3 regions of the Thermosinus carboxydivorans Nor1 genome follow, and region 3 is predicted to be linked to each of the others. Evidence: riboswitches for the same ligand, from Rfam matches in the RefSeq annotation. Region 3 holds a riboswitch; each other region holds the start of a gene.
What was found. A riboswitch is a leader RNA that binds a small molecule or an ion and turns the genes downstream of it on or off. The one in region 3 is predicted to bind lysine.
Positions count from the first base shown of each region.

Region 1: it holds a riboswitch for lysine, as region 3 does, so the genes downstream of both, TCARDRAFT_RS10915 (diaminopimelate decarboxylase family protein) here and dapB (4-hydroxy-tetrahydrodipicolinate reductase) in region 3, are expected to answer to the same signal.
Region 2: it holds a riboswitch for lysine, as region 3 does, so the genes downstream of both, TCARDRAFT_RS13745 (ABC transporter substrate-binding protein) here and dapB (4-hydroxy-tetrahydrodipicolinate reductase) in region 3, are expected to answer to the same signal.

Region 1 covers NZ_AAWL01000018.1:835-10,977, forward strand. Annotated here, with positions in the region: partial or broken gene TCARDRAFT_RS14690 (MASE3 domain-containing protein) at 1-463, opposite strand, end outside; gene TCARDRAFT_RS10895 (threonine synthase) at 616-1,689, opposite strand; gene TCARDRAFT_RS15840 (hypothetical protein) at 1,668-1,823, opposite strand; gene TCARDRAFT_RS10900 (helix-turn-helix transcriptional regulator) at 1,897-2,544, opposite strand; gene TCARDRAFT_RS10905 (RidA family protein) at 2,859-3,245, shown strand; partial or broken gene TCARDRAFT_RS10910 (LL-diaminopimelate aminotransferase) at 3,462-4,695, shown strand; gene TCARDRAFT_RS10915 (diaminopimelate decarboxylase family protein) at 4,949-6,235, opposite strand; lysine riboswitch at 6,358-6,537, opposite strand; gene TCARDRAFT_RS16035 (ribonuclease R family protein) at 6,641-7,954, opposite strand; gene TCARDRAFT_RS16040 (RNB domain-containing ribonuclease) at 7,920-8,915, opposite strand; gene TCARDRAFT_RS10930 (PaaI family thioesterase) at 8,933-9,334, opposite strand; gene TCARDRAFT_RS10935 (alpha/beta hydrolase) at 9,336-10,070, opposite strand.
Region 2 covers NZ_AAWL01000034.1:5,118-15,260, forward strand. Annotated here, with positions in the region: gene TCARDRAFT_RS13725 (ABC transporter ATP-binding protein) at 1-561, opposite strand, end outside; gene TCARDRAFT_RS13730 (ABC transporter ATP-binding protein) at 539-1,324, opposite strand; gene TCARDRAFT_RS13735 (branched-chain amino acid ABC transporter permease) at 1,348-2,376, opposite strand; gene TCARDRAFT_RS13740 (branched-chain amino acid ABC transporter permease) at 2,391-3,275, opposite strand; gene TCARDRAFT_RS13745 (ABC transporter substrate-binding protein) at 3,720-4,865, opposite strand; lysine riboswitch at 5,063-5,238, opposite strand; gene TCARDRAFT_RS13755 (AbgT family transporter) at 5,353-6,927, opposite strand; gene TCARDRAFT_RS13760 (M20 metallopeptidase family protein) at 6,958-8,163, opposite strand; gene TCARDRAFT_RS13765 (DUF445 domain-containing protein) at 8,427-9,734, opposite strand; gene TCARDRAFT_RS13770 (DUF445 domain-containing protein) at 9,739-10,143, opposite strand, start outside.
Region 3 covers NZ_AAWL01000015.1:28,960-39,102, forward strand. Annotated here, with positions in the region: gene TCARDRAFT_RS10280 (polyribonucleotide nucleotidyltransferase) at 1-96, shown strand, start outside; gene TCARDRAFT_RS10285 (polysaccharide deacetylase family protein) at 211-942, shown strand; gene TCARDRAFT_RS10290 (glycosyl hydrolase family 18 protein) at 1,057-2,265, shown strand; gene TCARDRAFT_RS10295 (N-acetylmuramoyl-L-alanine amidase family protein) at 2,294-3,175, shown strand; gene TCARDRAFT_RS10300 (M16 family metallopeptidase) at 3,313-4,332, shown strand; gene TCARDRAFT_RS16030 (hypothetical protein) at 4,374-4,568, shown strand; gene TCARDRAFT_RS10305 (dCTP deaminase/dUTPase family protein) at 4,579-5,028, shown strand; gene TCARDRAFT_RS10310 (hypothetical protein) at 5,118-5,435, shown strand; gene TCARDRAFT_RS10315 (YlmC/YmxH family sporulation protein) at 5,457-5,750, shown strand; gene TCARDRAFT_RS10320 (general stress protein) at 5,811-6,443, shown strand; lysine riboswitch at 6,530-6,703, shown strand; gene dapB (4-hydroxy-tetrahydrodipicolinate reductase) at 6,815-7,609, shown strand; partial or broken gene TCARDRAFT_RS10330 (aspartate-semialdehyde dehydrogenase) at 7,631-8,663, shown strand; gene dapG (aspartate kinase) at 8,674-9,894, shown strand; gene dapA (4-hydroxy-tetrahydrodipicolinate synthase) at 9,956-10,143, shown strand, end outside.

The DNA.
Region 1 (10,143 bases), on a different contig from region 3:
AGAAAAAGGCCGAAACTGCCATATAGGCCGAGATAACTGCGGGCAGCCGCAGGCGCCGGTAAAAGTAAGCAGGGGCGATTAGCAAGGATAGGCTTTGCAAAAATCTTGCGATAATCCCGAGTTGCGTAAGAAGATTGTCCCCTCCCCGAGTAAAGACGCCCATTCCTTTGTCAGCCAAGGTATGAAGTAAGTCAAAACCGCCAACAAAACCATAGGCAATGCCTATAAACATAAAATAATTATTTTTAGCAAGGTCACGAGTATTTAGCGCAAGGATAAAAACACTGAAGGCAATGATGACCGTGGCTAACTCGATAAGACTGTGAAATAGCAAGTAGTTTTCTAAGCGGACATAAGCCGCTATTAAAATCAACGCAAGTAATATGGTTCCCGCTTTAACTAAATTTATCGGCCACTTTGGCGCCGTTGACATATTTTGTCCAATGGTAAAACTATCTTCCATATTAAGGTCGCTCCGATATCCACCATGCTAAATATTGGCAATTTTTTCGCGTATTACATATTATACTAAATACTACTGTCCGTCAATTTGAGAATTTAAAAATGCCCGCAGATTTGATAATTATCTACGGGCATTTTTTACAATCATCCCCGTTAAGCGACGGGAATATCTTCGTCCGGCTCTAGCGTGGGCACTTCCACCCGTACCGTGTCAGGATATTTAAGACCAGTACCGGTATTGAGCATAACCACTTTCTCATGCGGCTTGATCCAACCGTCGGCAAGCAGCTTTTTGGCCGCCGATAGCGTAGCTGCGCCCTCGGGACAAATGAAGAGACCTTCTTTGGCCGCAATTTCGGCCTGAGCTCTCAGGATTTCTTCGTCCGAAACAGCCACCGCGCAGCCGCCCGTATTATATACTGCTTCAAGGACAAGGAAGTCGCCCAGCGCTTTGGGCACCGTGATGCCGAAAGCCACGGTAGAAGCGTTGTTCCAGAACTCGGAGGCCGGCTTCTTCTCCGCGTAAGCCTTAACAATAGGCGCACAACCTGCCGCTTGCACAGCAACCAGCCGCGGCATTTTTTCGCCGATCCAGCCAATCGCCTGCAGTTCTTTCAGTGCTTTGTAGATGCCGATCAGGCCAACTCCGCCGCCAGTAGGATAGAGGATGACGTCCGGCACTTCCCAGTTCATCTGCTCGGCGATTTCCAGGCCCATGGTCTTTTTGCCTTCAATGCGGTACGGCTCTTTCAAAGTGGAGGCATCCATCCAGCCATGTTTAGCCACTGCCCGGCCGACAATCTTGCCGGCATCGCTGATTAAACCATTGACAAGGTAGAACTGGGCGCCGGCAATGGCGCACTCGTTGCGGGTAATAGCGGGGGCGTCAACAGGCATTACAATATAGGCTTTAATGCCCGCTTTGGCGCAGTAGATGGCCCAGGCGGCTCCGGCATTGCCATTGGTGGGCATCGCCAAGGCTTTAACGCCCAATTCTTTGGCGCGGGACACACCGACAGCAGCGCCCCGGGACTTAAAGGTGCCGCTGGGAATAATGCCCTCGTCTTTCAGGTACAGATTAGGAAGGCCAATTTCGCTCCCCAGCGTGTCACAGTGAATAAGCGGCGTCATGCCCTCGCCAAGCGACACTTTATTCTTTTCGTTCGACCAGCGGCAATAGTTCGCGGTACCGCCAGAGATCAGGTTTACGCCCCGATAAGGTCGGATTTTTTAAAGTTGGCTTTGACCTTATCCAGGTCATAGCGGACCAGGAGCGGTGAGCCGCAGGCGCAAAGCTGCGTCAGTTTGTGCGGATCATAGGTTGCTCCGCATTTGGGGCATTCTAAATGGCTCATGTACATGAAAATCACTCCTTGTCATCTAAATCATGCAGGTATCCGGGCCAACAGACCGGTAGAGGCCAGTAGCCGGGAATTAGTTCCGGCGAATTTTATGACTGCGAACCTCTTCCAGGTAGTTGTAAATCGAATACCTGGAAACACCAAGTGTCGCGGCAACCTGGTCAACTGCACCTTTCACCAAAAAAACACCTTTTTCGTCCAGCTGCTTGATAATATTGAGCTTTTCCTCACGGGGCAAACTGGCGACAGGAATATGGTAATTCTCCAGAATAGACTTTATAATGCCGTTAAGAGCCTCAGAAACGTCATTGCTAAAGGTTTCCTTTACGGCGCCGGTTTCTACGGCCAGGCTTTTTTCCAGAAAATACTTCCAGGACAACATGGGCGTCAAGTCTACATTGATACACAGGCACCCGATAATATGGCCGTCATCATCGCGGACAAAGGTGGTCGACGACCGCAGCGTCTTGCCATCCCGCGTCGTTGTGCCGTAATTTAAGATATCCTTGCAATCGTCGCCGTACTTGCGCAGATTTTCCAGAACCAGGTCGGTGAGCGGCGCGCCAACCTGGCGGTTAGTAACATTTCCTACGATGTACACTACTGACTGTTCCGGCCGAGTGACGTCGTGGATCACCACCTCGCTATAAACGCCGACGGTGGCATGAATAGCGTCAGCTACCGGTAGTAGAGCCTGTAATTTGGGATGCAGTGGTTGCAAGTTTCCACCCCTTATATAGGTTAATCCACTTTTTCTTAAGAAAAATTCCACAAAAAATTACCAATTCCTTTTCCCATTTCCTAATTTTAATAAAAAATTATTAAAAAAGTTGAGAACAAAAAATAATCTAATGGTTAAAATTTAACATAATCTGCGGAAAAACACCGGCTGCTCACGACAGTTCTGCGAAATAATTATAAAATCTATTAAAAGTTTTTAACCCGCTACGGTTGACAGATAATTTTTATCTGCCTAAACTTTATTTGGGGAGAAAAATGTTGGTTTTTGCCAACACAGACAAAGGAGAGGATAAAATGTTAACCGTTGTCAACACGGCCAATGCTCCAGCCGCGATTGGACCGTACTCGCAGGCAATTAAAGTCGGAAATCTCGTCTTTACATCCGGGCAAATCCCGATAAATCCGGCTACCGGGGAGCTTGTGACCGGTTCGGTGGAAGAGCAGGCCCACCAAGTTCTGAAAAACGTCAAAGCTGTCCTTGAGGCGGCCGGCGCAAGTCTCGCCAGCGTCGTAAAAACTACGGTCTTTATTAAGGACATGAACGATTTTGCGAAAATCAACGCCGTCTACGCCACTTACTTCACCGCCAACCCGCCGGCTCGTTCCTGCGTCGAAGTGGCCCGCCTGCCCAAAGACGTGTTGGTCGAAATTGAAGCAATCGCTTACGTCGCCGATAAATAAAACCCTTTTATGCTAAGCCTCCCTGGCTACTAGCCCGGGAGGTCTCGCATTTTCGAGGCTTTGCACCAACTCTGGGCGCAATCACACTAAATGAAATTCGGCAATATCTATGTTTCGCCAGGAATGACGCTAAAACTTTGGGGAAAAACTACCATTACTGGGAAAATCGGTGTATAATGTAGATTAACCATAGATTTCTGGTAAAGGAGAGCAAAGATGGCAAGGATTAATGAAAACTATCTGAAACTACCCGGCAGTTATCTCTTTGCCGAAATTGCCCGCCGGGTCAGCAAGTTTAAAACCGAAAACCCTGATGCCGACATTATTCGCCTGGGAATTGGCGATGTAACCCGCCCACTGGCGCCGGCTGTTATTGAAAGCCTGCATAAGGCGGTCGATGAAATGGGACAAGCCGCCACTTTCCGCGGCTATGGCCCTGAGCAATGCTACGAATTCCTGATTGAAAAAATTATCGAAGGCGACTATGCGTCGCGCGGCGTGAAGCTGGATGTGGACGAAGTCTTTGTCAGCGACGGCTCGAAAAGCGATGTCGGCAACATCCAGGAAATTTTCGGCATCGACAATGTCGTGGCCATCACCGACCCTGTTTATCCGGTCTATCTTGACAGCAATGTCATGGCCGGCCGGACCGGCGAGTATAAAGACGGCCGCTTTGAGAAAATCGTTTACCTCCCCTGCAATGCCGAAAACAATTTTGTCCCCGCCCTGCCTAAAGAAAAGGTGGACATGATTTATCTCTGCGTGCCCAATAACCCGACCGGTACTACCTTGTCCAAGGCCGAACTTAAGAAATGGGTAGATTATGCCCGGGAAAACGACGCGATTATTCTCTTTGACTCTGCTTATGAAGCCTATATCCAAGAGCCAGATATTCCTCACAGCATTTACGAAATCGAGGGCGCGAAAGAAGTGGCCATCGAGTTTCGCTCCTTCTCGAAAACAGCCGGCTTCACCGGCACGCGCTGCGCTTACACGGTAGTGCCCAAAACCGTCATGGCCTCCACCGCCGCCGGCGAAAAGTACCCACTCAACAAGCTGTGGAACCGCCGCCAGACGACCAAGTTCAACGGCGTGCCCTACATCGTCCAGCGGGGCGCCGAAGCTGTCTACAGTCCTGAGGGGCAAAAGCAAATCCGCGAAACCATCCAATACTATATGACCAATGCCAAAATCATCCGCGAAGGGCTTGAGAGCGTGGGCCTGCAGGTCTTCGGCGGCGTCAACGCCCCTTATATCTGGCTCAAAACGCCTAACAATCTTGACTCCTGGGCTTTCTTTGACAAACTGCTCAGCGAGGCCCATATCGTCGGCACGCCGGGCTCCGGCTTCGGTCCCTCCGGGTGAGGGCTACTTCCGCCTCACCGCGTTCGGCAGCCGTGAAAATACCGAGCGGGCCATCGAACGCATTAAAACCCGCCTCAAGCTGTAAAGAAAACCGAATATTGAACCACGGAGATAATCATGCCAATAAATTGGCACCACAAACCATGAACGCCCATTTTAACCACGGGAGGACGCAGAGAGCGCGATTTCATCGCGCTAAAAATTAAAATAAAAACTATTTCTCCGCGTCCTCTGCGGTTCCCTATATTCCCCATTTTGAAATTTATACATAGCTCCGTGTCCTCAGTGGTTCGTGCAAAGAAAAAAGTCCTGTCAGCGCATACGCTGACAGGACTTTTTTATTCGGTTGTCGACGCGGCCGCCAGGTTCAGTTCACACTGAGGAAAGTTAAGGGTAGCAAATAAGTCGGCCAGCGTCTCGGCACGGCGGATGAGTTTCACGCTGCCGTCAGGGCGCAGCAAGAGTTCGGCCGAACGCAGTTTGCCGTTGTAGTTGAAGCCCATCGCATGGCCGTGGGCACCGGTGTCATGGATAACGACAATATCGCCGATATCGATGCGGGGCAGCGGACGGTCGATAGCGAATTTATCGTTGTTTTCGCACAGCGAGCCGGTCACGTCGTAAATATGATCAAGCGGCCAATCTTCCTTGCCGGCCACAGTAATGTGGTGATAGGCGCCATACATGCCGGGCCGCATCAGATTGGCCATGCAGGCATCAAGCCCGACGTAATTCTTGTAAATTTCTTTTTTGTGCAGCACCCGCGCCACCAAATAACCATACGGACCGGTGATCATACGGCCGCATTCCATGGCCAGCTTGATCGGATGCAGGCCGTTAGCGACAATCTTAGCCTCATAGGCCTTGCGGATTTCTTCGCCCACATAGAAAAGGTCTACCGGTTGCTGCTCAGGGCGGTAGGGAATGCCAATGCCGCCGCCCAAGTCGATAAACTCAACTTTGATGCCGAGTTTTTGATAAATTTCAATGGCCAGGTCAAACATCATATTGGCCGTTTCGACAAAGCACTGCGGGTTGAGTTCGTTGGAAATGACCATGGTATGCAGGCCGAACCGCTTGACCCCTTTGGCCTGCACGATGCGGTAGGCGTCAAAAATCTGCTGGCGCGTCAAGCCGTATTTGGCCTCTTCCGGCTTGCCGATGATGGTATTGCCCTGCTTAAGGAGCGGTCCGGGATTATAGCGGAATGAGATAATTTCCGGCAGGCCGGCGTGTTTTTCTAAAAACTCGATATGACTGATATCATCCAGGTTGATAATCGCCCCAAGTTGTTTAGCTTTAACATACTCCTCAGCGGGCGTGTCGTTGGAGGAAAAGATAATTTCTTCGCCCGTAATGCCTACCATTTCGGCCAGAACCAGCTCGGCCATCGAACTGCAATCGGCGCCAAAGCCCTCTTCCCGCAGGATCTGCAGGATATACGGATTAGGCGTTGCTTTTACGGCGAAATATTCTTTGAACCCAGGCGCCCAGGCAAACGCGGCCGTCAACTTTCTGGCATTTTCCCTGATACCCTTCTCATCATAAATATGAAAAGGCGTCTTATGCTGGCGAATGATTTCTTCCAATTTTGCTTTAGTAAAGGGGAGCTTTTTCTCTGCCATGTCGAGATACCTCCTAATTAGAATAATGAATGCGGCCGGGAGCGCCTCAGCTAATATGAAAACGGCCTGCGAGTCCATCTCGCAAGCCGCTAAAAATGCTTATGCCAAGCCCTATACTAGCCGTGCAAGATAGCGCTCCACCCGAATTTGCTCGGATGACAGTCTTACCCTTATTTAGCGGCAAGACCAGCAGAAGGCCCTTGGCCATGACCTGCTGCTTCGGCGGATATTCCTTTCTGCACCCTTCATCGCCGGCCTGCTCATGAATGCATACTCTTAATAGCCGCACCTCTATCTCACCATATTTAATTATCGTTTCTAGTATACCGAAGCCAGGCAGGTGTGTCAACACTTTTCCTGCCCTTCCTCCTTCACGGCCGATCCTATTCCCCCAAGTTTGGAAGGCTATTTCAAGCGGCTTTTCGGTTTGGCGACCGCCTTGGCCTTGCCGCCGCTTTTCGCCTGGCGCTTAGTCCCCGTTTTACCCTTGGCCTTGTTTCCCTTCCGGCCGTTGCCGTTATCCGCCTTATCAGCTTCGCCGCGCCCCGGTTCGGCGACCCGGGCCTGGTCGATGGTGCGGTCGGCGGGATTAACGCGCACCACCCGCACGTTTACCGCATCGCCTAGGCGGTAGATGCGCTTACTGCGCTCGCCGATCAGGGCATACTGCTCTTCAATAAACTGGTAGTAGTCGTCATCCATGCTGGACACATGCACCAGACCTTCAACGCCGTTATCCAACTCAACAAACAGGCCAAAGGCGGTAACGCCGCTGATAATGGCGGGAAATTCGTCCCCGACGAACCGGGCCATGTATTCCACTTTCTTAAGGTCTACCGTCTCCCGCTCGGCCTCAGCCGCCGCCCGCTCCCGCTCTGACGAGTGCTGGGCCACGACGGGCAGCATCTTGGCCAGCTTTTCCCGCCGCTTGGCTGACAGTTCGCCGGTAGTGAATGTTTCGCGCAGAATGCGGTGGACGATCAGGTCCGGATAGCGGCGGATCGGCGAAGTAAAATGAGTATAATACCGGGCGGCCAAGCCGAAGTGGCCCAGGTTTTCCGCTTCATAGCGAGCCTGTTTGAGGGAGCGCAGCATAACCGTGCTGATAATCCGCTCTTCCGGCCGGCCGGCAATACGGGTAAGCACTTGCTGCAGGACAATCGGATGAATGTCATCGACCGTAGTTAACCGTTGGCCAAAATTATGGAGAAGAGCATTGAGCTTTTCCATCTTTTCCGTGTCCGGCTCCTCGTGCACGCGGTAGACGGCCGGCACGCCGAGCCGGTGCAGGTGTTCGGCCACCGTCTCGTTGGCCGCCAGCATGAACTCCTCAATGATGGACTCGGCGAGGCTGCGGACCCGCTTGACCAGCTCGACCGGCCGGCCCGCTTCGTCCAGCTTGACCTTTATTTCCGGGAAATCAAAATCGATGGCACCGCGGCGCATGCGCCGCTCCCGCAGGATATGGCACAGCCGCGCCATTTCCTCCAGGTGATCGACAAGGTCGGCATACTGCCGCCGCAAGTTTTCATCCCCGTCAACCAATATCCGCCGCACGATGTTATAGGACAGCCGCGTCTGGACGCGGATTACGCTGGGAAATATCTCGTAGTGGACAATGCGGCCGCCGGCGTCGATTTCCATATGGACCGACAAGGTCAGGCGGTCTTCGCCAGCATTGAGACTACAAATGCCGTTGGACAGCCGCGGCGGGAGCATCGGGCAGCACGCGGTCGACCAAATACACGCTGGTTCCCCGACGGCGGGCTTCAATGTCGAGCGGGGTGTTTTCCCGCACATAATAGCTCACATCGGCGATGTGGACGCCGAGCAGATAGCGCCCGGCGGGCAGCCGCTCAACATGGACGGCATCATCCAGATCTTTCGCGTCCTCTGCGTCAATCGTGACGATGGGCAAGTCGCGAAGGTCGCGCCGTCCCGCCAGTTCTGCCGCACTGATCTCTGCCGGCACGTCAGCCGCCGCCCGTTCTACCTCCGGCGGGAAGACCCGGGGCAGATTATGTTTGGTAATGATGGATAAAATTTCGATCCCGGGGTCGCCTTTTTGTCCCAGCACCTCCACAATCCGCCCTTCGGCACTTCGCTGCCGCTCCGGCCACTTGGTGATTTCCACCACTACTTTGGCATTGTCTTTGGCACCGTTTCTTTCGCCTTTCGGCACAAAGATGTCCCGCCCCAGGCGAGGGTCGTCGGGGACAACGAAACCATAGTGGCGACTGGCCGCAAAGGTGCCGACGATCCGGTGGTTGGCCCGCTCGACAATCCGGATAATTTCCCCTTCCCGTTTTTTGCCGTGGGCGGGAGTACGGCGATGGATACGGGCGACAACCCGGTCGTTGTGCATGGCCGTCATGGCAGCGTCGGCGGTAATATAAATATCCGGTTCTTCGGGGTTATCGGGGACAACGAAGCCGTAGCCTTTGCCGCTGGCATGAAAACGGCCCACGACGAGATTCATGCGCTCCGGCACGCCGTACTTGCCGTAACGGGTCTTGATAATCAAGGCTTCGGCTTCCAGTTCTTGTAATATCGACCAAAATTCGGTCAGTTCTTTGCCCTTAAGGCCCATTTCCTGCGCCAGATCTTCCGCGGTGAGCGGCCGGTAGGCGTCGTTGCGCATAAAATCGAGAATCTTATCTTTTAAGGCCGTTTTTGCCATGTTTTCCCATCCTTTATTTATACTTTCGCTTGGTCGACGACGGCGACGAGCGCCTTGCCTTCGGCCGTTACCGTGCCGTCCGGCAGGCGTACCTCGCCGGCCATTTCATAAAAGCGGCCCCGCTGAGCTACAATCCAGCCGGCAACCGTAAGGGCCTGTCCAATCGGGGTGGGCTGGCGGTACCGCACCTCCAGCCTGGCGGTCACGGCGTTTCCACCCTTGGCATATATGTAGCGGGCCATGATTTCATCAAGCAGGGTACTAACAATGCCGCCGTGCACGATGCCGTCATACCCCTGATGCTCCGGCCCGGCGGTAAAATTAGTGACATATGTGTTGTTTTCTTCCCGAAAAGTTAATTTCAGACCGATCGGATTTAGCCGCCCGCAGGCGAAGCACCACTGATTACGTTCCTCCATCTCACTCTCTCCTCAAAAATGCGTCAATCTGGGCAAAAACCTCGTCCCGTTCCACATCCAGCGTCACCACATGCCCTGACCGCCCGAGCCAGATGAGCCGTTTGTCGACGCTGCCCAGGCGGTTAATAATGTGGCGGGCGCTCTCGGGCCGCACGGTATGCTCGGCCTGGGACTGAATAACAAGCGCCGGCGCCGTGATCACCGGCAGCAGTTTATCAACATGCTTGATAAGCTCCAATAAACTGGTAAGACAATCAAGCGGCATGCGGTCATAGCCAACGGTGTAAATAGGGTCGACGTCATAGCGTTTGCGTTTCTTGGGAATATAGCGCCGAAAGAGCCGGTACGCCGGCAACAGGGGCAGCCGCCGGTCGGCTAAGTAGATCGGGGCGCTAAGGGAAACCACCTTGTCCACCGGATATTCGGCCGCCAATTTCAGCACCAGCAGGCCACCCATGGACAGGCCAACAGCCGCGACTTTGCGGCACAGCCCCCGCAGCAGATGATAGCCGTCCTCGACGGCGCTGTACCAATGCGGCCAAGCCGTCAAACGCATTTCCCGCTCATTTGTGCCATGGCCGCACAGACGGGGCGCCAGCACGGTATAGCCGCGGGCATGAAGGTACTGTCCGCCCAGGCGCATTTCGGCCGGCGAACCGGTAAAGCCGTGCACCAGCAAAACACCATAGTCGCCGCCCGGCAGCAAAAACGGCTCGGCGCCACGGATAATCGCCACCAGACCACCTCCCATATGTATTATCATTATACCATTATTAGGCAATTCTAAACACTGCCGCAAGAACAAAAGC
Region 2 (10,143 bases), on a different contig from region 3:
CAAAATCGTGGTGCCCATGCTGTTGATGTCCAAAATGGTCTGGAAAATTTGCCGCACGAGTAGCGGCGCCAGGCCCATGGACGGCTCGTCTAAGAGTAGCAATTTGGGGCGGCTCATCAAACCCCGGCCCATGGCCAGCATTTGCTGTTCGCCGCCGGACAGTGTCCCCGCCGCCTGATGGCGCCGCTCGGCCAGGCGGGGAAACATTTCGTAGATTTTCGCCAGATCCCGCTCTACCTCTTTGTCTTTGCGCGAGTACGCGCCGAGGATAAGATTGTCGGCCACGCTGAGGCGGGGAAACACCCGCCGCCCTTCCGGCACGAGGGCGATCCCGCGCCGCACGATGCCGGCCGTGGCTTCCTGCGTGATATCGTCGCCCTGAAAGCGGATGGTGCCGGTGCGGCTCTTCAGCAGCCCAACAATGGTCTTGAGGATGGTGGTTTTGCCGGCACCGTTGGCGCCGATAATCGTGACAATCTCCCCTTCCCCGACCGTCAGGCTGATGTCGCGGACAGCGTGGATGTTACCGTAATACACGTTAATGCCGTCGATGTTTAACAAGCGAATCCACCTCCGGTCCGATGTAGGCTTCGACAACCTTGGGGTCATGGCGTACCTCGTGCGGCCGCCCTTCGGCGATTTTTTCGCCATGGTCGAACACGACGACCCGCTCGGCGATATTCATGACCAGCCGCATCTGATGTTCAATAAGCAAAATAGTAAGCCCCCGCTCTTTGAGCCTGGCGATCAGTTTTAAGAGTTCGTCCACTTCCCTAGGATTCATGCCGGCGGCTGGCTCATCAAGCAAGATAAGGTCGGGCTCGCTGGCCAGCGCCCGGGCAATTTCCAGGCGGCGCTGGGCGCCGTAGGGCAAGTTTTTGGCCATCAGATTGCGGTAAGGCGTAAGCCCGACAAACTCTAATAGTTCTTGGGCCATTTCCTCATTACGCCGTTCTTCTTCTTTCAGGCGGGCCGAGTGGAAAAGGCCATCCCAAAGGCCCGAGCGGCCCCGGCTGTAGCGGCCGACAATAAGATTGTCCCGGGCCGTGAGGTTTGGAAACAAGCGAATATTCTGGAACGTGCGGGCCATACCGCGCCGCGTGATGTCATGAGCCTGCAGCTTCGTCACGTCTTCACCCTTAAAGACGATGCTTCCTGCGGTGGCCGGCATAATCCCGCTGACCACATTGAAAAAAGTGGTTTTACCCGAGCCATTGGGGCCGATGATGGCCACCACCTCGCCGGTGTCAATGTGAAAATCGACATTGTTCACGGCCCGCAGGCCGCCAAAGGTCTTGCACAGCTTTTCCGTTTTCAGCAGCATGGCGTTTCCCTTCCTCCCTTCCTTTAGCGGCGAAACACAGTGTCGGCGCCGAGAATGCCCTGGGGCCGCACGCGCATCATGACCATCAGCACAAAGCCGAAGAAGACCAGCCAGGGGTCAAAGGGCAGGTGGACAAAATCTTTAAAGTAGCGCAGCCCTTCGGGAATAAAGGTGAGGAGAAAAGCCCCCAGGAATGAGCCGGGAATGCTGCGCGCGCCGCCGACCACGACCATGGTAAACATCATGATCGACTCGGTGGAGCTCAACATGTCCGGGCTGACAAACGACAGGTAATGGACGAACAGGCTGCCCGCCAAACCGGCGAAAAACGCGCCCAGGCAGAAAGCGAGCAACTTATAGTACGCCGTATTGATCCCCATCGCCGCCGCGGCAATCTCGTCTTCGCGAATGGCGGCAAAGGCATGGCCGATCCGCGAATCTTCCAGGCGGGACATAAAGAAAGCCAAGGCTAGGGCGAACACCAGCGCCGTGACGATAAAAAGTTCCTTACCGGTCGCGCCCACGTCGGTAAAGCTCACGCCGGCAATGCTTGGCGTCACCAACCCGGGCAAACCGGCTGGCCCGCCCGTCACTTCGAGGTTTAGGGCTATGAAGCGGAACACCTCGCCGCAGGCGTAAGTGACGACGACCAGGAACGGTCCTTTGACGCGCAGCGCCGGTGCCCCGAGCGGGATGCCCACCAGGGCGGCGACCACACCGGCGGCCAGAAAGGCCGGCCAATAGGGAACGTGGTAAAGCTGGGTAAGTAACGCCGAAACATAGCCGCCCAGGCCGAAGAACGCGGCATGCCCCAGCGAGGTCTGCCCCACATAGCCGGAAACAAAATTAAGGCTGAGCGTAACAATGCTGTAAGTCAGGCTGACAAAGATGATATGCTTGAAGTAAGGGCTGAAAATGTAGTCCGGAGCATCAATAAATGAGTCCAGGAAGGTGATAAGCAAAATCACGGCACTAAAAACGACAGCGGCGCGGGGGCTGTAGGCAAACCTTACCAGCGACTGCCGCCGCAGGAGCGTTGCTAAAGTTGTCATGGCGCCACACCTCCCTACACCTTCTCCTCGAATTTAAAACCCATCAGGCCGGTGGGCTTAATGACCAACACCAAAATCATGACGATAAAAGCAATGGCGTCACGATAGCCTGACGAAATATACGCGGACGCGATATTTTCCGCCACGCCGAGCAACAGCCCGGCGATCATCGCCCCGGTAATGCTGCCCACGCCGCCGAGCACGGCCACCGCCCAGCCCTTGAGGCCGGCCATGGCCCCCATCATCGGGTCGATCGCGTACAGGACGCCGACCAGCACGCCTGCAGCACCGCCCAAGAGGCCGCTCACCCAAAACGTGATGGTAACAAGATGGTTGACCTCAACCCCCATCAGGCTGACGGTTTCAATGTCCTGCGAGGCGGCCAGCATGGCCTTGCCCATCATGGTACGGGTAATGAACCATTGCAGAAACGCCATTATCACGAGGGTAACCACAAAAATGAACACCTGAAGGCTGTTAACCGTCAGCGAGGCGCCGCCAATTTGAAAGATCATGACGGAAAAGTCCAGGGTAGGGGGATAGGCCCGGGAATGAGGCTCCCAGATGATGGCCGCCAGGTTGCGCAAGAAAGTGGATGCCCCCAGCGCCGTAATAAACAGCGCCAGGCGGGGGCCATTGCGCAGCGGACGGTACGCCAGCCGGTCAATCAGAAAGGCCGTAAAGCCGCTGGCCACCATTGCCAAAATGAGGGCGGCAAAGAGGTTCAGTTTAAAGTGCGTGATGAGCAGAAAACCCACAAAGGCGCCAATCATGAACACCTCACCGTGGGTCCAGTTGATAAGGCCGATGATGCCGAATACTACCGTCCAGCCGATAGCGATAAGGGAATAAATTCCGCCCAGGGCCAGACCGTTAATGATTTGCTGCAACAGAAGCACATTTGTCACCCCCAAACTTTTAACCGCAAAACCTTGAAAATGTTTAAGTCTAACCACGGAGGACACGGAGAGGGCATTTTTTTGATATTTAGCGCGATGAATATCGCGCTCTCTGCGTTCTACTCCGAAAACCGACAACTTCTAAATGGGGAATATAGAGAACCGCAGAGAACACGGAGGATAAAATTTTATTAAAATTAAAAATTAATTAAAACCCCAAGTGCGATGTATATCGCACTCTCCGTGCGCTCCGCGGTTCAATCCCGGTTTTCCTGGCTTGTGGTGCCAATTTATTGGCATGAATATCTCCGTGGTTTAACGGTTTGTATACTTGTGGCGCCGATTGCTTGCATGAATTCCCTGTTATTGCACTTACCGTTTAGATATTCATGTCGATTTAACAAAAATACGGGAAGCAGCATTGGCCGCTTCCCGCGCTGCATTTTACTGGTACAGAACAAACTTGCCGTCTTTTACGGTAATATACAGATATGGGCGGACCCAGTCGCCTTGATCGTTAAAGGTGACGGTGCCGGTAATCCCCTTGTAATTAGTCTGAGCCATGGCATCACGGATGTTTTCCCGGGTGATGGCGCCTTTTTCCGCCGCCTTCTTCATGGCCTCGGCCAAGACGTACATCTGGTCATAGCCAAGCGCGGCAAACGTGTCAGGCTCCATATTATACTTCTCTTTATATTTCTTAACGAAGTTCTGCACCGCCGGGTCGGGGTTGGAGGCTACGAACGCACCGAGGAAAATCGCCCCTTCTGCCGCCTTGCCGGCGATTTCCACGAATTTCGGGCTGTAGAAACCGGTGCCGCCGACGATTGGAATGGTCAGGCCGAGCTCGCGGGCCTGCTTGGTGATCAGGCCGCCGTCGGTGTAAGTGCCGGCCACGGCCAGCGCGTCAACTCCCTGGGCCTTGATCCCGGTAAGCAGCGCCGAGTAATCTTTGTCGGTAGCCAGATAGGCCTGGTTGGACACAACGGTCACCCCGTGCTTTTTGAGCGTTTCCTCAATCGCCGCCGTCAGCCCCTTGCCATAGTCGTTATTGGGATACAAAATGGCGACCTTCTTGGCCCCCAGTTTCTGGGCGATCAAGTCGCCCATCAGGATGCCCACCTGAGCGTCCTGCACGGCCATGCGGAAAAAGTATTTGCTCATGCCGCTCAGTTTGGGCGTACTGGACGAAACAACCGAATGCGGCAGTTTGGCTTTATCGGTGATCGGCACCATCGCCAGCGTATTGGAGCTCAGACACGACCCCACAATGGCCATGACGTTTTTCTGATCGGCAAACTTTTGCGCACCCGCCGCCGCCTGCTTGGGATCACCGGCGTCGTCGTGGAAGAGAATCTCGATTTGCTGCCCCTTGATGCCACCAGCCTTGTTAATTTCCTCCCGGGCCAGTTCCATGCCGTTCTTATGGCTCACGCCGTATGTGGCGCTGTCACCGGAAAGCGGGTTAACCATGGCAATCACCAGATTGCCCTTGCTGCCCGACGTGCTTGAACTACCACCGCAGCCAGCCGCCGCTACCAGGAAAATGAGTACTACTACCAAGGATAATAATTTCATATACTTGGACACATACACCCCTCCTCTTTTACTCTTGCCTAATCCAGTCGCTATTTTGCCGCCAATCCTCCTCCCTCACCTCATACCTCATACCTCATACTTCACTTATATGCCTGCGTTGTCCCGGCTATGAACAAGATAAACAAAGACCCGGGAGCTACGCCTCACCGGGTCCAAGCATGCTGCAAATATTGGGACGAATAGCGGCCAGATGAGATAGCGCTCCACCAATTTCACAATTGGTGACAGTCCGGCGCCTGTTCGACGCAGGACCAGCATGGCCGCTTCGGCAGCCGGCCACGCTTCGGCGGTCACCCTTTCCCTCCGGTTCAGCGATGCCCTTCTCCCCGGAGCTACTCATGTTGCCCGCACCTCTATCTTCGCAAGGTCTATATGTTACTTTTGCGTTAATTGTATAATAATGGCAAATAAAATGTCAACAACTTTTTAATAATTTGATTTAGCCAAAATTTTATGTAAATATCGGTTAAAAACTTAATTATAGATAAATCTTAGCCCCCGGCCCGAGCGGCAGGTTGAAGAAGATAAACACCATCAGCCAAGCCGTCCAGGCGACCAAGAAGGCTATGCCGAAGGGAAGCTGCATGGACACCAGCGTCCCCATGCCCACCTTGGCGTCATTGCCAGCATATTTGGCCATGATGCCAAGCATCACCGGTAAATAATAGTTCAGCGGCGTAATGCTGTTGACCGAGCTCTCGCCGATGCGGTACGCCGCCTGAGTCAGTGCTGGCTCATAACCCAACAGGCCGAACATGGGCACGAACACCGGCGCCAAGATGAGCCACTTGGCCGAGCCGCTGACAATAAACAGGTCAACGAAAGCCGAAAAAAGGATAAAAGCGATAATAAGCGATACGCCCGTAAAGTCGAGCGCTTTTAACAGGTCGGCGCCCTTAATGGCCATAACGGTAGCAAGGTTGCTCTTATTGAACCAGGCAATGAACTGGGCGGCAGAGAAAGCGGTGACAATGAAGCTGATAATCCCCGCAACCCCCTGGCCCATGAACTTGCCAATATCGCTTTCCTTTTTAATAACACCCTTGCCAATGCCGAACGCGATGCCGACGGTCATAAAGAAGAAAAACAAGATCGGAATAATGCCGCTCAAAAACGGCGAATTAGGCAAAATGGCATGCGTTTTGGGATTGCGCAAGAGGCCGTTTTCCGGAACCAGCAGGATGAGGAGCAGCGCTATATACGCAAGTGCCGCCCAACCGGCGTAGCGCAACCCCTTCTTTTCCTCCGGAGTAAGCTCATGTTCGCTCACCTTCAACCCGAACTCCGTCACGGGATGCAGCCGGTCGAGGCGCGGACCGACCACCTTCTCAGCGATCAGCGTGCCCACAATTGTCAGAATGATAACCGACGAACTCATGAGGTAATAGTTAATCAGCGGGTGGACCGGGGAATTGGCCGTCTGCGGGATTGTGCCAATGGCCGACTGGGTAATCCCGGCCAAAAGCGCATCGGTGCCGGCCGGCAGGATGTTGGCGCTAAAACCGGCCTGGACAGCGGCAAAGGCGACCGACATACCCATCAGCGGGTTGCGCCCCATACTGGCGTATACGGCGGCGGCCGCTGCGGGGATAAAGACGGTGGCGGCGTCAGACGCCAGGTTTCCGTTGATGCCAAGGAAGAACACGGTGCTGGTAACGGCCCAGGACGGCACGCCCAGCATGATGCGGCGGACAAAAGCGCTCACCAGACCGGTGGCTTCGGCCAGGCCCATGGCCAGCATCATGACAACGACCAGCCCCAGCGGCGGGAAGTTGACAAAGTTTTTAACCATGTCCTCAAGAATATAGCGGAAACCGTCAGCGTTGAGCAGGCTGACGACCTTCACCACGGTCGGCTTGCCGCCCTTGCCGATGTATGACGCGGTGGCGCCATCAAACACCCAGGATAAAATCAGCACCATAAGTCCCAAAATAGTAAACAGCATGAACGGCGAAGGAAACTTATTCCCGATGTACTCGATTACGTCCAGCAACTTTTGAAACGCGCCGACTTGCGGCGGCGCAGACTGAGGTTGCCGCGAAAATTCCGCCATAAAAAAACCTCCTTTACACTTAAAGTTTGCTTATGACGCCCGCAGCGCGGCATCTGGCGCGTAAGCGGCCAGCGCCTTCCGGACGACGCTGTACATGACGCGGGCGCCAAGCAGCAGCGCCCGCTCATCCACATCGAAGCGAGAACTGTGCAGCGGATAAGCATTGCCGGGTTGTTGGCAGCCAAGCAGGAAAAAGGCGCCCGGAACCTTGGCGAGATAGCGGGCAAAATCCTCCGCCCCCAGGATGGGCTCCACTGGCTGCAGCGCCGCGCAGCCGATCACTTCGGCAGCCGCCTCGGCGACAATGCCGGCGGCTTTGGCATCGTTCACCAGCACGGGATAGCCAAACTGGTAGTCCAGCTCATAGCCGGCGCCGTAGGCGGCCGTCACGCCTTGCACCATGCGCTCCACCAGCTTAGGAATGGCCTGGCGCACATTCTCGCTGAGCGTGCGCACCGTGCCTTCCATGACCACTTCGCGCGGGATGACATTGTACCGTTCGCCACCGCGAATGGCGCCCACCGAAATAGTGGCCGTCTCACGCGGACTGATAAAGCGGTGCATAATCTTGCTCAGCCCCTGGTATACTTCGACAGCGACGGCAATGGCGTCAACACCCTTATGTGGCTCGGCGGCATGCGCGCCCCGGCCCAGCACTTTAATGGTAAACCGGTCGGACGCGGCCATCATCGGTCCGGTCCGCAAGGCGATCTGCCCCAGAGGTACGTCAGGCCAGACATGGAGGCCAAAAATGGCGTCCACTTTGGGGCTTTCCAGCACGCCGTCGTCAATTAAGAGCTGCGCGCCGCCAACCGGCGCCGCCTCTTCCGCCGGCTGAAAGAGCAGCTTAATAGCGCCCGCTAACTCCTCCCGCGACGCGGCCAACATTTTGGCTACCCCCATCAGTATGGCCGTATGGGCGTCATGGCCGCAAGCATGCATTACGCCAGGAACGGCGGACTTATAGGGCACGTCGTTTTCCTCAATAACCGGCAAGGCGTCCATGTCGGCCCTGAGCGCAATAACCGGGCCCGGCGCCGCGCCGCGGATAATGCCGACGACGCCGTGATGGCCGTTAAACGTCTGCACTTCCACGCCCAAGCCGCGCAAGTATTCGGCCACCACTTGACTCGTACGGCTTTCCTGAGTGCTTATTTCCGGGTAGCGGTGCAAATCGCGTCTTTTTTCTACCATAAACTGTTGCAGTTCGTACCAGTCTTCTTCGGCAAATACCAACCCTTCCCACTCTCCTTTCCTCGGTCTTGTGTATCAATTATATGCGATAATCATCCACGCTCACAAGACATTTTTTGAATTGTTTATAAAATTGTATAAAAAGCCTTCACACCAGCCGGTGCGAAGGCTTCATTGCCTGTTTGTCCATTATTTTATCATCATGCTTACAATTCTTCAATTAAAAATTACTTATTTTGGCATAATTATTTCTTGTTAATGCATATTCAGTATACTCACGTTTCTATGGAAAGGACTTTTCTACTTTAAGAAAACCACGCCCGGATGACCGGCACGGCATAGGGCTCATAAATGAAGCGGACAAATAGCTGTAGCAATAGTCCCACCACCGCGCCAACGATACTGCCGTTAATCCGGATCCAGGCCAGGTCTTCGCCGACCTTTTCCTCTACGAACCGGTTAAGGCCCTCGGCGTCAAAGCGGGAGAGGGCCTTTTCCACCACGGCGCCGATAAAGGAATGTTCCGACCGTACAATGTGGCCAAGCGCCTCCTGCAGATAGCCTTCCACCCAGGCCTGGAGGTGGGGGTCTTGTTTGAAGCGGCGTAAGTATCCGTCCGCCTGACTGAGAGTGGCCGCCAATAGCGGTGAATGATAGACGCCGCTGTCCAGGCCGGCCCGCACTGCCTGCAAGGCGGTCGTAGCAATCTTAAGCAGCGGTTCGCGAAGATTCAACCGCGCCAGCGCTTCTTCTTTCCAGGCCTCAACCTTGGCTGCGAGGACGGGGTCGGTACCTAAGGCTTCCACCCAGGCTTCGGCCCGCTCCCTTAGCCACTGCCGCAGCGGGTGGGCGCCCTGACGAACCTTAGTCAGCGTTTCCACCAAATCTTGCTGCAGCACCGCCGCCAGTTCAGCCAGATTAACGGTGTCAGTCTGCTCGGCAAGCCACAGGATAGTACGCTGCCACGGGGATGACGCCGCCTGCCGGGTGTACTTTTCGAGAAAGGCCAAAATCGCCCGCCTGATAGCAGGCTTTTGCACGCCCCGGATAATTTCGCCAAGAATAATGTCGGCTACTGCCCGGGCATGGCCGGACGCCAGGGCCCATCGGGCTATTTTCTGAAGCTCGGGCGCCAGCGGCCTGGTCGCAAGATAGTTTCGTATTAATCTTTCGAGGTAGCAGGCCATGGTTGCAGGACTGACGTTATCCAGGCCGGCCCGTAGGCACCGGGCCACGAGACCGCGCAAAAAGGTGCGCCCCTGATCGGTGTCCACCCAGGCGATAAGGAGCGGCGCCAGCCGTACACCCTTTAGCCGCCGGGTGATGGCGTCCAGGCTGACCAGCTCCTGTTCAACTGCTAACGCCAAGCCGCGGATGATACGGTCGCGGCTGCGGGGGATCAGCGCCGTGTGCCAGGGAATACCCAGCGGGCGGCGGAAAAGAGCCGTGACGGCAAACCAGTCCGCCAGCCCGCCGACAAAGGCGGCCTGGGCGGCCGCCTGCGCCAGCTCGAGCCAAAGTATCCCCGGATAATAACAGTTCAGCCCCATCGTCACCACCATGAGGACAAACACGGCCAGCAAAACGCGGTCGGCCCGCTTCCGATAGTTCATACCGTCACCCAACCCAAAACGTCAAAAGATAGATCAGCATGCCGATGACGCTACCAACCAGCGACCCGTTGATGCGGATGACCTGCAGATCGTCGCCCACCCGGTCCTCGATAAAGGCCACCAACTCTCCGGTGCTGAACCGGTTAAGCTCGCCTGCTACCAGATCGCCGATTTCCCGGTGATTGACCTCCAGCCACTCAACGATCGCCTGCTTCAATCGGCGGTCGACTGCCGCCGCTAGCTGCGGATTGGCCAGAAACCCGTCAAGCCAGGTCACTACCCATCCGGCCAGCGCCTCTTGCCACTCGTCAGTTTTGGCGCTACCGGTGCGCCGAAAGCCGTCGAGATATTGGGCAAGCGTTTTCCGCACATCGAGCGGTTCAACCACATAGGCCATCTTCCAGGTCTC
Region 3 (10,143 bases):
CTCGTAAAGGTTACCGAAATTGACCGGCAGGGACGGATAAATCTATCTCGTAAAGAACTTCTCAAGGCTGAGCGCGATAGTAAAAGTAATGATTAGATCAGCAAAATACAGCAAAAAAATATATCACCCAGAAAGAACATAAACCTCTTCGGGTTTATGTTTTTTATTTTCATTAATTGAGATGTTGGATAATACACTTGTAAGGAAGAGGTGATACCGTTGAAATGGCGCTGGATTATTATTAAACGCTTGCCCAATTGGTATATGTTTTTGGCAACGAGCGTCTTTCTTACTGTCGCCATGCTGGCAGGCGCTTTGCAACCTTTGCTTATCAACACGATAAGTGCTTCGAAGCCGCAGCCAATATTTCATGGCAACCTAAACCAACCAAAAGTCGCCTTTGCTTGCAACGTTTTTTGGGGCGAAGAATTCCTTCCAGCCATGCTGGATACCTTTGATCAGCATAATATAAAAATAACCTTTTTTATTGGGGGAAGTTGGGGTAAGCGATATCCGGAAATGCTCAAAGAACTGGCTAAACGCGGTCATGAATTGGGCAACCATTCCTTCAGCCACCCCCATCCCAACAGTTTGTCTAAACGGCAAAATCAGGAACAGATTTTACGGACTGAAAACCTTATCCAAGAAGTGACAGGTATAAAAACCACGCTCTATGCCCCTCCTTACGGAGAATATAATGATACTGTGTTGAGTGCGGCAGCCGAGCTGGGTTATACGACAATAATGTGGAGTGTTGATACTATTGACTGGAAAAAACCATCAGAAGAAGTAATCTGGAATCGGGTAATGAAAAAAATACATAATGGAGCCATTGTGCTTATGCATCCTACGGAAGTAACGGCCAAGGCTTTACCCGTTCTTATTAAAGAAATTACTGCTAAGGGATATATAATTACTACGGTTTCCGATATAATCAAATAAGTTAAACAGGCAGAATTAGGCCTGTTTTTTTTATTGCTATAATGGCGTAAATATGGTAGTATGTTTACATAAAAAATTATCATAATATCCAGGTAAACAAAGGGGGGTCGAAAAATGTTCAAATATAAAGTTCAGATAACTTGGTTGATGCTTGCCAGTTTTGTATTTGCCATGTTAGTACCTCTGGCTCCTGTACAAGCTGCTTCTATTGCCGATTTATTAGGGCAGACGTCCTCTTCCGGACAAGGTCTGGTTGACCTTCTCCTCGGCCTCTTTTTGGGTAAGTTCCTGGACAACTTGTTTAACGGTGCTTCTCGGGCTGCCGATAAAATCGGTCTGCCAAGCGGGTTGATACATCCCGGCGCAAAAGAGATTGTCGGTTTTTACGCTGAATGGTGGAGTGGCGATAAGGCTTCCTTTAACTCCCTTTCCGCCAATACCGATGCCGTGAAAACTATTGCCCCTTTCTGGGCCACGCTGCAAGCGGACGGTTCAGTAACCGACCGGGGCGGTCGCGACCATGCAGCGGTGGTTGACTTTGCTCACCGTCATAATATTTCGGTGCTGCTTCTCGTCAATAATGCCAAACAAGATAATTCCGTTAACTCTCCCATACACACCGTTTTATCCGATCCAAGTTTGCGCAGCAAAGCCATTGATAGCCTAGAGGCATACATCAAAAAATTTAACCTTGACGGTGTAAATATAGATTTTGAAATGGTTCCGCCCGAAGACCGTGATAATTTGACTGCTTTTATGAAGGAGTTGTCGGCTCGGTTAAAACCGCAGGGCTATCGTGTCAGCATTGATGTTTTTCCCAAACAGGATGAACAGAAAGATGTGGCTTACGCTTATGACTATGCAGCTCTCAGTAAGTATGCTGACAAAATTATGATTATGACCTATGACAACCATGGTATGTGGAGTGATGCTGGTCCCATTGCCGATATCCGCTGGGTGGAACAGAGTATTCAATACGCTTTGCAGTTTATCCCCAAACACAAGTTATATCTCGGCATTGCTACCTACGGCTATGACTGGTCGAACCAGGGCGTTGAAAGCTTGACTTACGCTAATGTTATGGATCTGGCAAAGCGATATAATGCCCTCATGCAGTGGGACGAGCCTTCTAAATCGCCGCATTTTACTTACACCGGTGCGGACGGACTCGCCCATCAGGTCTGGTTTGAAAACAGCCGGAGCCTGCATTACAAACTGGACTTAATTAACAAGTATGACCTGGCCGGTGCTGCCCTATGGAAACTGGGCGATGAAGATCCCAATTACTGGTCGGTCTTAAAAGCAAAGTTATTAAAACAATAGACACTAAAACATATTTAGGAGGTTTTACGTGGATTATCTAAAAATAATATCATACTGCTTACTGTGTGTTCTGGTAGTAGGTCTTTTGGCTCCTGTGCAAGGCGCGCATGCCGCGCCGGTTGATGATGTATTGAAAACGCTAACTGCCTCTACGGCGCCTACTGACGGTAAAGGCGCCAACCTGTTTGAAAAATTGTTTGACCTATTATTTAACAAAATCTTGGGACCGATCTTAAATATTTTCAATGGTGGAAAGGCGGAAGCACCCGCCTCGACTTCGCCAATAAAAGTTACTCCTCTGCCGCCGTCTTCTTCCGGTCCGATACAGGATACAGGCGTGCTGCGCGGCAAGGTAATTGTCGTCGACCCCGGCCACGGCGGTAGCAATCCTGGTGCTGTTGCTTTTAATACCCGTGAAGCGGATAATAACCTGGCTGTGGCCTTAAAACTTCGGGATAAACTTGTTCGTGCCGGGGCCAATGTCATCATGACTCGCAGTACAGACCGTACGGTAGCACCGGAAGGAAGCTCTTTAGGCGAAGAATTGCAAGCAAGAGTGGATATTGCCGAAGCAAACCATGCTGATATTTTTGTAAGCATTCACTCAAACTCCAATCCCGATCCGACTATTGCTGGCGCGATGACCTTCTATCCCAGCGGCCGATCGCAGTCATTGGCCTTAGAAGTGCAAAGCGCGCTAATTGAGTCCACAAACGCCGTAGACAAGGGCGTGGCGCCTGCCACTTTCTATGTACTGCGCAATACATCGATGCCCAGTATTTTGGTTGAAATGGGCTTTGTCACCAATGACCAGGAAGCTAAAAAGCTCCAGGATGATTCCTATCGCAATAGCATTGCTCAAGGAATTTATAACGGGATTGTCCGCTATTTTAATAAGAATAGCAAATAAAGTGACAAACAGAGATGTCGCTAGTTGGACATCTCTGTTTTTTCTTGCCTAAGGGAAATATAATAATGGACAACCGGAAGGATTTTTCCCGAAACGGCAGAATTTAACTGAGATACTATATGGAGAAGGAGCTATATATGTACCGTAAGACATTGTTAGACAACGGCATCAGGGTCATATCAGAGACGATTCCTTACGTAAAGTCTGTTACGCTCGGTATCTGGGTGGGTACCGGCTCACGCAATGAACAAGATGATAACCATGGTATTTCTCATTTTATTGAACACTTAATGTTTAAAGGTACCCATCAACGTTCAGCCAAAGAAATCGCTGAAATGGTAGATGCAGTAGGCGGCCAGCTTAACGCCTTTACCGCCAAAGAATATACTTGTTATTATATCAAAGTCATCGACAGTCATCTTGACTTGGCTATTGACATTCTGAGCGACATGCTGCTCGCATCTAAATTCGACCCTGAAGATATTAAGCGCGAACGCGAAGTAGTCTTGGAAGAAGTTAAAATGTACGAGGACTCACCCGACGAACTAGTGCATGATTTGCATCTTGATCATGTTTGGCCTGGTCATCCCTTAGGGCGTAATATCTTGGGCACATTGTCTTCTATTAGTAGATTTGACCAGCGACGGGTACTTGACTATTATGACGATTTTTACCGCCCAGATAACATCGTCGTTACTGCGGCCGGTAACCTGTCTCATAACGAACTGGTCGAATTAGCAGAGCGTTATCTGGGACACTTGACAGGAACAAAACGACAACTTATTTTGGATAAGCCTACATTTACACCTGTTAGTAAGGTGTGTCCCAAGGAAACGGAACAGGTTCACCTTTGTCTTAGTGCGGCGAGTGTTCCGCAAGACGCCCCGGAAATATATGCAGTTCATGTTTTAAATAATATTTTGGGTGGCGGGATTAGCTCAAGACTCTTTCAAACAATTCGCGAGGAGCGCGGTCTTGCTTACTCTGTCTATTCCTATCAAACTAATTACAGTGATGCAGGGTTATTTACTGTTTATGCGGGCACCCGTCCGGCCAATGCGCCGCAAGTTCTGGAACTTATTTTGCAAAATCTGGCAGATTTAAAGGCTAACGGGGTTTCGGACGAAGAATTGGTTAGGGCCAAAGAACAGCCTTAAAGGCAACCTGCTTTTAGGTCTAGAGAGTTCCAGTAGCCCGCATGTCGCGAATTTGGGTAAAATGGAAATTACGCCTTGGCAAATATATAACCGTGGATGAAGTGGTTGAAAAGATTGACCAAGTTACGGCGGACGATCTGCGAAACATCATTAATAGGTTGTTTGGTTCCGGCGCGTTGTCGCTGACTACCTTGGGGCCTGTAAAAGAAACGGTATTGCCGGAATTAAAAATTTAGGAGTAAGTTCATGCGCCAAAGAGGTTTTGAAATAGTATCGAGCTATATTGACAAAGGTATTGCGCTGCCGCGGCGGCAGACAGCGGCCAGTGCCGGTTATGATTTCGCAGCCGCGGAGGATGTCGTTGCTGCGCCTCAGACGGTTACGCTTATTCCGACCGGGTTAAAAGCCTATATGCTGCCAGATGAGTATTTGAGCATTCATATCCGGTCAAGCCTGGCCGTCAAGCACGGTTTAAGTCTGATTAATGGTCAAGGTATTATTGACGCTGATTATTATAATAATCCAACCAACGAAGGACATATTATTCTCGCAGTATTCAATCATGGGACGCAAGCGGTGCAAATTGCGAAAGGAACACGTATTGCCCAAGGCATCTTTAATAAATACCTGTTGGTCGACAACGACCGTATTGCAGGAGCTACCAGAACAGGCGGAATAGGAAGCACGGGAAAATAGACAGCGGCCATTTGGCCGTTTTTTCTTTTTGACATAAATTTTGTCTCTCTGCATATCCATTTGGTAGAAGTATGTAGGGGGGGGACTACATGTATGCCATTGGCCTTATTATCCTTCTTACGCTGCTAATAGCATGGTCATTGTGGCTTAGGACGTGCCGTTACCGGCAAATGCTTGATGAAAACAAGACCAAACCGTCGCCGGTTTCGCTTGCCGTACAGGAACTGGTGGCGACCGCAGGCGGAATATATCTTTCACTGATTATGCTTGTGTCTTTTTTAAAATTGGAAATACCTTCAACGGTGGGACTTTTGACTGTCGCTATCGACCCGTTGGCGCTAATTTCCTTGGGCGTAGCCATTATTCAGCCGCTGTTTTTAAAACTCTACCTTCTTTTACATAAATAGAACTTATAGAGGGAGGATACTATGCGTCTAAGTGAACTATCAGGGAAAGAAGTAATTAATCTTGGTGACGGTTCCCGGCTAGGCGTAATTGATGAGTGTGAGTTGTCTTTTGATAGGAAGACAGGGCGAATAAATGCTCTCATATTACCTACCCGCGGCGGGTTATTCGGTTTCTTCAGCGATAACCGGAGTTCGACAATTCCGTGGCATGCCATTAAACGGATTGGCGATGAGGTTGTTATTGTTGACTTAAACAATGCGTTTGACCGCCTGTATGCCGGTATGCGACGTGAGCGTTACGAAGACGAATATTAAAAGGAATGGTGGGAAGACTAACATTAAATTGCAACACAATTAATGTTAGGAGGGCACACCATGGTACCAAATAATACAAACCAACAAAATCAAGGCGCAACAAACAGTGTTGTTACCAGTTACGCCAAAGCGCAAACTACATCCATGCAGTCGCAGACAGCGGCACAATCGGCCGCTCAAGGGCAAGCTGCCAAAACTGGTACTGGTAGTCAGAATGTAAAAATGGTTATCGGGGTCTTTGATTCCCACCAACAGGCTGAAAAAGCGGTAAGCGAACTGCGTAACCAGGGGTTTTCTACGGAAGAAATAAATATTGTCTCCAAAGAACGTAAAAGGCGAAATGACACTGAGTTTGTTGATGACGATATTACCGACGGCGCTCTTACCGGCGGAACACTGGGTGGAATCGGTGGCCTCATGGTAGGTGCTGGAGCTCTTGCTATTCCTGGTATTGGACCGATCGTTGCCGCTGGACCTATTGCCGCGGCCTTGAGCGGCGCGGTAGCAGGGGGTATTGCCGGAGGGTTGATCGACTGGGGTATTCCGGCAGAGGTGAGTCGGCGCTATGAGCAGCATGTTGCCGAAGGCGGAATTTTAGCGGTAATCCGGTCCGATGCGGCGAAAGTACAGCAAGCGGCCCAAGTTCTCCGGCAAAATGGTGCTCGGGACGTAGAAAGTCATAATGCTCGGTAGGAAAAATAATAAATTTTTTTAAATATGTTTGACACTGGTGTAACCATTATTATACAATGAACGTAAAATGAATAATAAACCTGCGCAGGGTGAGTAGAGGTGCGGTCCTCAAGAGTACTTTCAGGGAGAGTGGCGTCAGGATCTGAAAGGAAAGGGATGACCGCCGAAGTACGAAAGAATGCCAAGCTTTCGTGCTGGTGTTGCGCCGAACAGGTGTAACACTGTCACCAAAGTTATTTTGGTGGAGCGCTATCTCAACTAAGGGCGGGGAAACACTAGTGTTTCTTGTTCCCTTTTAAGCTGTCTACTAGTGGCAGCCGGTGAGATAGCGTTCACCGGCTGCTTCTTATTTTTGTGGGAGGTGAAAGATAATGATCAGGGTAATGGTGTGTGGAGCTTATGGGAAGATGGGTCGCGAAGTCTTGAAGGCGGTACATAGGGACGAACAACTCAGCATTGTAGGTGCGGTAGACATCAAGTCCAATTTTGATGATGTCGGTGAACTGATCGGTGCAGGCAAAATAGGCGTAACCGTTGGCAACGACCTGCAAACAGTCATTAACGAAACCAAACCCCAGGTTATGGTTGATTTTACAAACCCCGATACGGTAATGAACAATATCCGTATCGCAATTAAAAACGGTGTTTGTCCCGTAGTCGGCACTACTGGTCTTAGCGAGGCCGATGTGTCTGAGGTAAGGGAATTATGCAAACAGAGCCGTGTAAATGCGATAATTTCGCCGAATTTTTCCGTAGGCGCGGTGTTGATGATGCAATTGGCACAAGAAGCTGCAAAATATTTCCCTCATGTGGAAATTATTGAGCTGCACCACGATCAAAAACTGGACGCACCGTCAGGAACAGCGCTGCGAACGGCCGAGCTAATTATGCAGAACCGTGGCAGTATGCAGCAGGGACATCCTGCCGAGGTGGAAAAACTGGCTGGTTCCCGTGGCGGCAATTTTGAAGGCATTCGTATCCATAGCGTGCGACTGCCCGGATATGTAGCTCATCAGGAGGTCATTTTCGGTGGTCTTGGGCAGACGCTAACGATTCGCCATGATTCCATTTCCCGTGAGTCTTTCATGCCGGGTGTGTTGTTGGCGTGCAAGCGGGTTTTAACCGTCGACGGACTTGTCTACGGACTGGAAAACATTATGAAGTAAACTGAGTAATTGGAGGCGAGAATTATGAAATACAATGTTGCAATCTTGGGCGCGACCGGCGCGGTAGGACAGGAATTTATTAAGCTAATTGAAGAGCGAAAGTTTCCGGTGGGGAAGTTAAAATTACTTTGCTTCGGAAAGGTCTGCCGGCAAACAGATGCAAGTTTTAGGCGAAACATATACCGTCGAAGAAGCAAAAGCCGAATCGTTCAAAGACGTGCAAATTGCTCTTTTTGCCGGGGGACCCGCCAGCAAGGTTTTTGCTCCGGAAGCCGTTAAAGCCGGCGCCGTTGTGATAGACAATTCCAGCACTTTCCGGATGGATCCCGATGTACCGCTTGTTGTCCCGGAAGTAAATCCGGAAGCAATTAAAAATCACAGAGGCATTATTGCCAACCCAAACTGCTCGACGATTATTATGGCTATGGCCTTAAAACCGATTTACGACCGAGTAAAAATCAAACGGGTTGTTGTTTCTACTTATCAGGCTGTTTCCGGAGCCGGCAAAGAGGCTATCGACGAATTAACTGACCAGGTAAAGGCAATAATGGAAGACCGCCCGGTCGAGGCTCGTATCCTGCCGAGCGCCAGCCTGCCCAAACACTACCAGATTGCTTTTAACTTGATACCACAGATTGATGTTTTCGTTGAAGACGGTTACACTAAAGAGGAAATGAAAATGGTTCATGAAACCCATAAAATTTTCAACGATTATAGCATTGCCATTACGGCTACAACGGTTCGCGTACCTGTTTACCGCAGTCATTCCGAATCCATTAACCTAGAATTAGCGGGGCCGCTCTCGGTTGAGGAGGCACGAAGCGCTCTTGCCGCTTTTCCCGGTGTTATCGTGCAGGATGATCCTGCCGAAATGCTCTATCCAATGCCACTTTATACATCTAATCGCGATGAAGTGTTTGTCGGCCGGCTCCGCCCGGATAAATCGGTTCCTTATGGGCTCAATATGTGGGTAGTAGGGGATCAAATTCGCAAAGGCGCAGCTTTAAATGCCTTGCAGATTGCTGAGTACATGATTGACCATAAATTAATATGAGGTGTGACGGATGCGTTTAATTGTTCAAAAATTTGGAGGGACTTCGGTCGCATCCTCCAAGGTCAGAGAACTCGTTGTTCAAAAAATCCACAGCGCCATGGAACAGGGATTTAGTCCCGTTGTGGTGGTTTCCGCGATGGGACGGAAAGGGGACCCTTATGCTACCGATACCCTGATTGATCTTGCCCGTTCCTCCTATAAACATATTGCTGCCCGCGAACTAGATATGATTATGTATTGCGGTGAAATCATCTCGGCGGTAGTCATGGCAGGCACCCTGCAAGCAGCCGGGATTGATGCGGTTATGCTTACCGGTGGTCAGGCCGGTATTATTACCGATAATAATTTTAATAACAGCCGAATTCTAAAAGTTGATCCTTCGCGGTTGCTGAGCTTGCTCAGAATGGGTAAAACACCGGTAGTTTGTGGCTTTCAGGGCGTTACCGTCGACGGCGAATTCACTACTCTTGGTCGGGGTGGCAGTGATACTACGGCGGCGGCTTTGGGAGCGGCTCTTAACGCCGAAATGGTGGAAATTTACACCGATGTAGACGGAATCATGACTGCTGATCCGCGCATAGTGACCAACGCTAAAATTTTAGATTCTATCACTTACGCCGAAGTTTGCCAGTTAGCGCATCAGGGAGCAAAAGTCATTCATCCGCGGGCCGTGGAAATCGCAATGCAAAAAAACATACCGTTGGTGGTTAAATCCACTTTTTCTAATGCTCCCGGCACTTTAATAACCAGCACAGCAAAAGGCGACACGCAGGAAACGGCCGTTACTGATAAAGTAGCTACCGGCGTAACGTATCTTCCGAATATTGCGCAGATTAAAATTACTTTGGACGCTGCCACCACCCATAACGAAAGCTACAAAGTGTTTAAGGCAATGGCCGACAGCGGCATCAGTGTTGACCTAATCAATGTTCATCCTGGGCAAATTATGTTTACGGTTATGGAAGAGGTAGCAGAAAAAGCAGCTGCCAAGCTGCGCAGTCTCGGTTATGCCGTGGAGACGGTCGGCGACTGTGCTAAAGTTTCGGTAGTCGGCGGTGGCATGCGGGAAGTACCAGGGGTAATGGCCAGCTTTGTCGAAGCATTGTCCCGGAATAATATACCTATCTTGCAAACAGTTGACTCACATACGTCTATTTCAGTTTTAGTTAAAAAGATGGACGTTAGTAAAGCCGTAGTGGCTCTTCACGAAAAATTCGGTCTGGCGAATTGAAGAGGAGGGAGAACTATGAAAAACTTTGGGCGGGTACTCACTGCGATGGTGACGCCGTTTCATGATGACTACAGTTGTAAACTATAAGGCAGCGGCTGAATTAGCTAAATATCTTGTAGCTAATGGTTCGGACGGCTTGGTCGTAGCCGGCAGCACCGGTGAGTCGGCAACATTAAGTAAAGAAGAAAAAATCAAGCTGTACGCAACTGTTTTGGAAGCTGTCGGTGACAAAGCTACCGTTATTGCCGG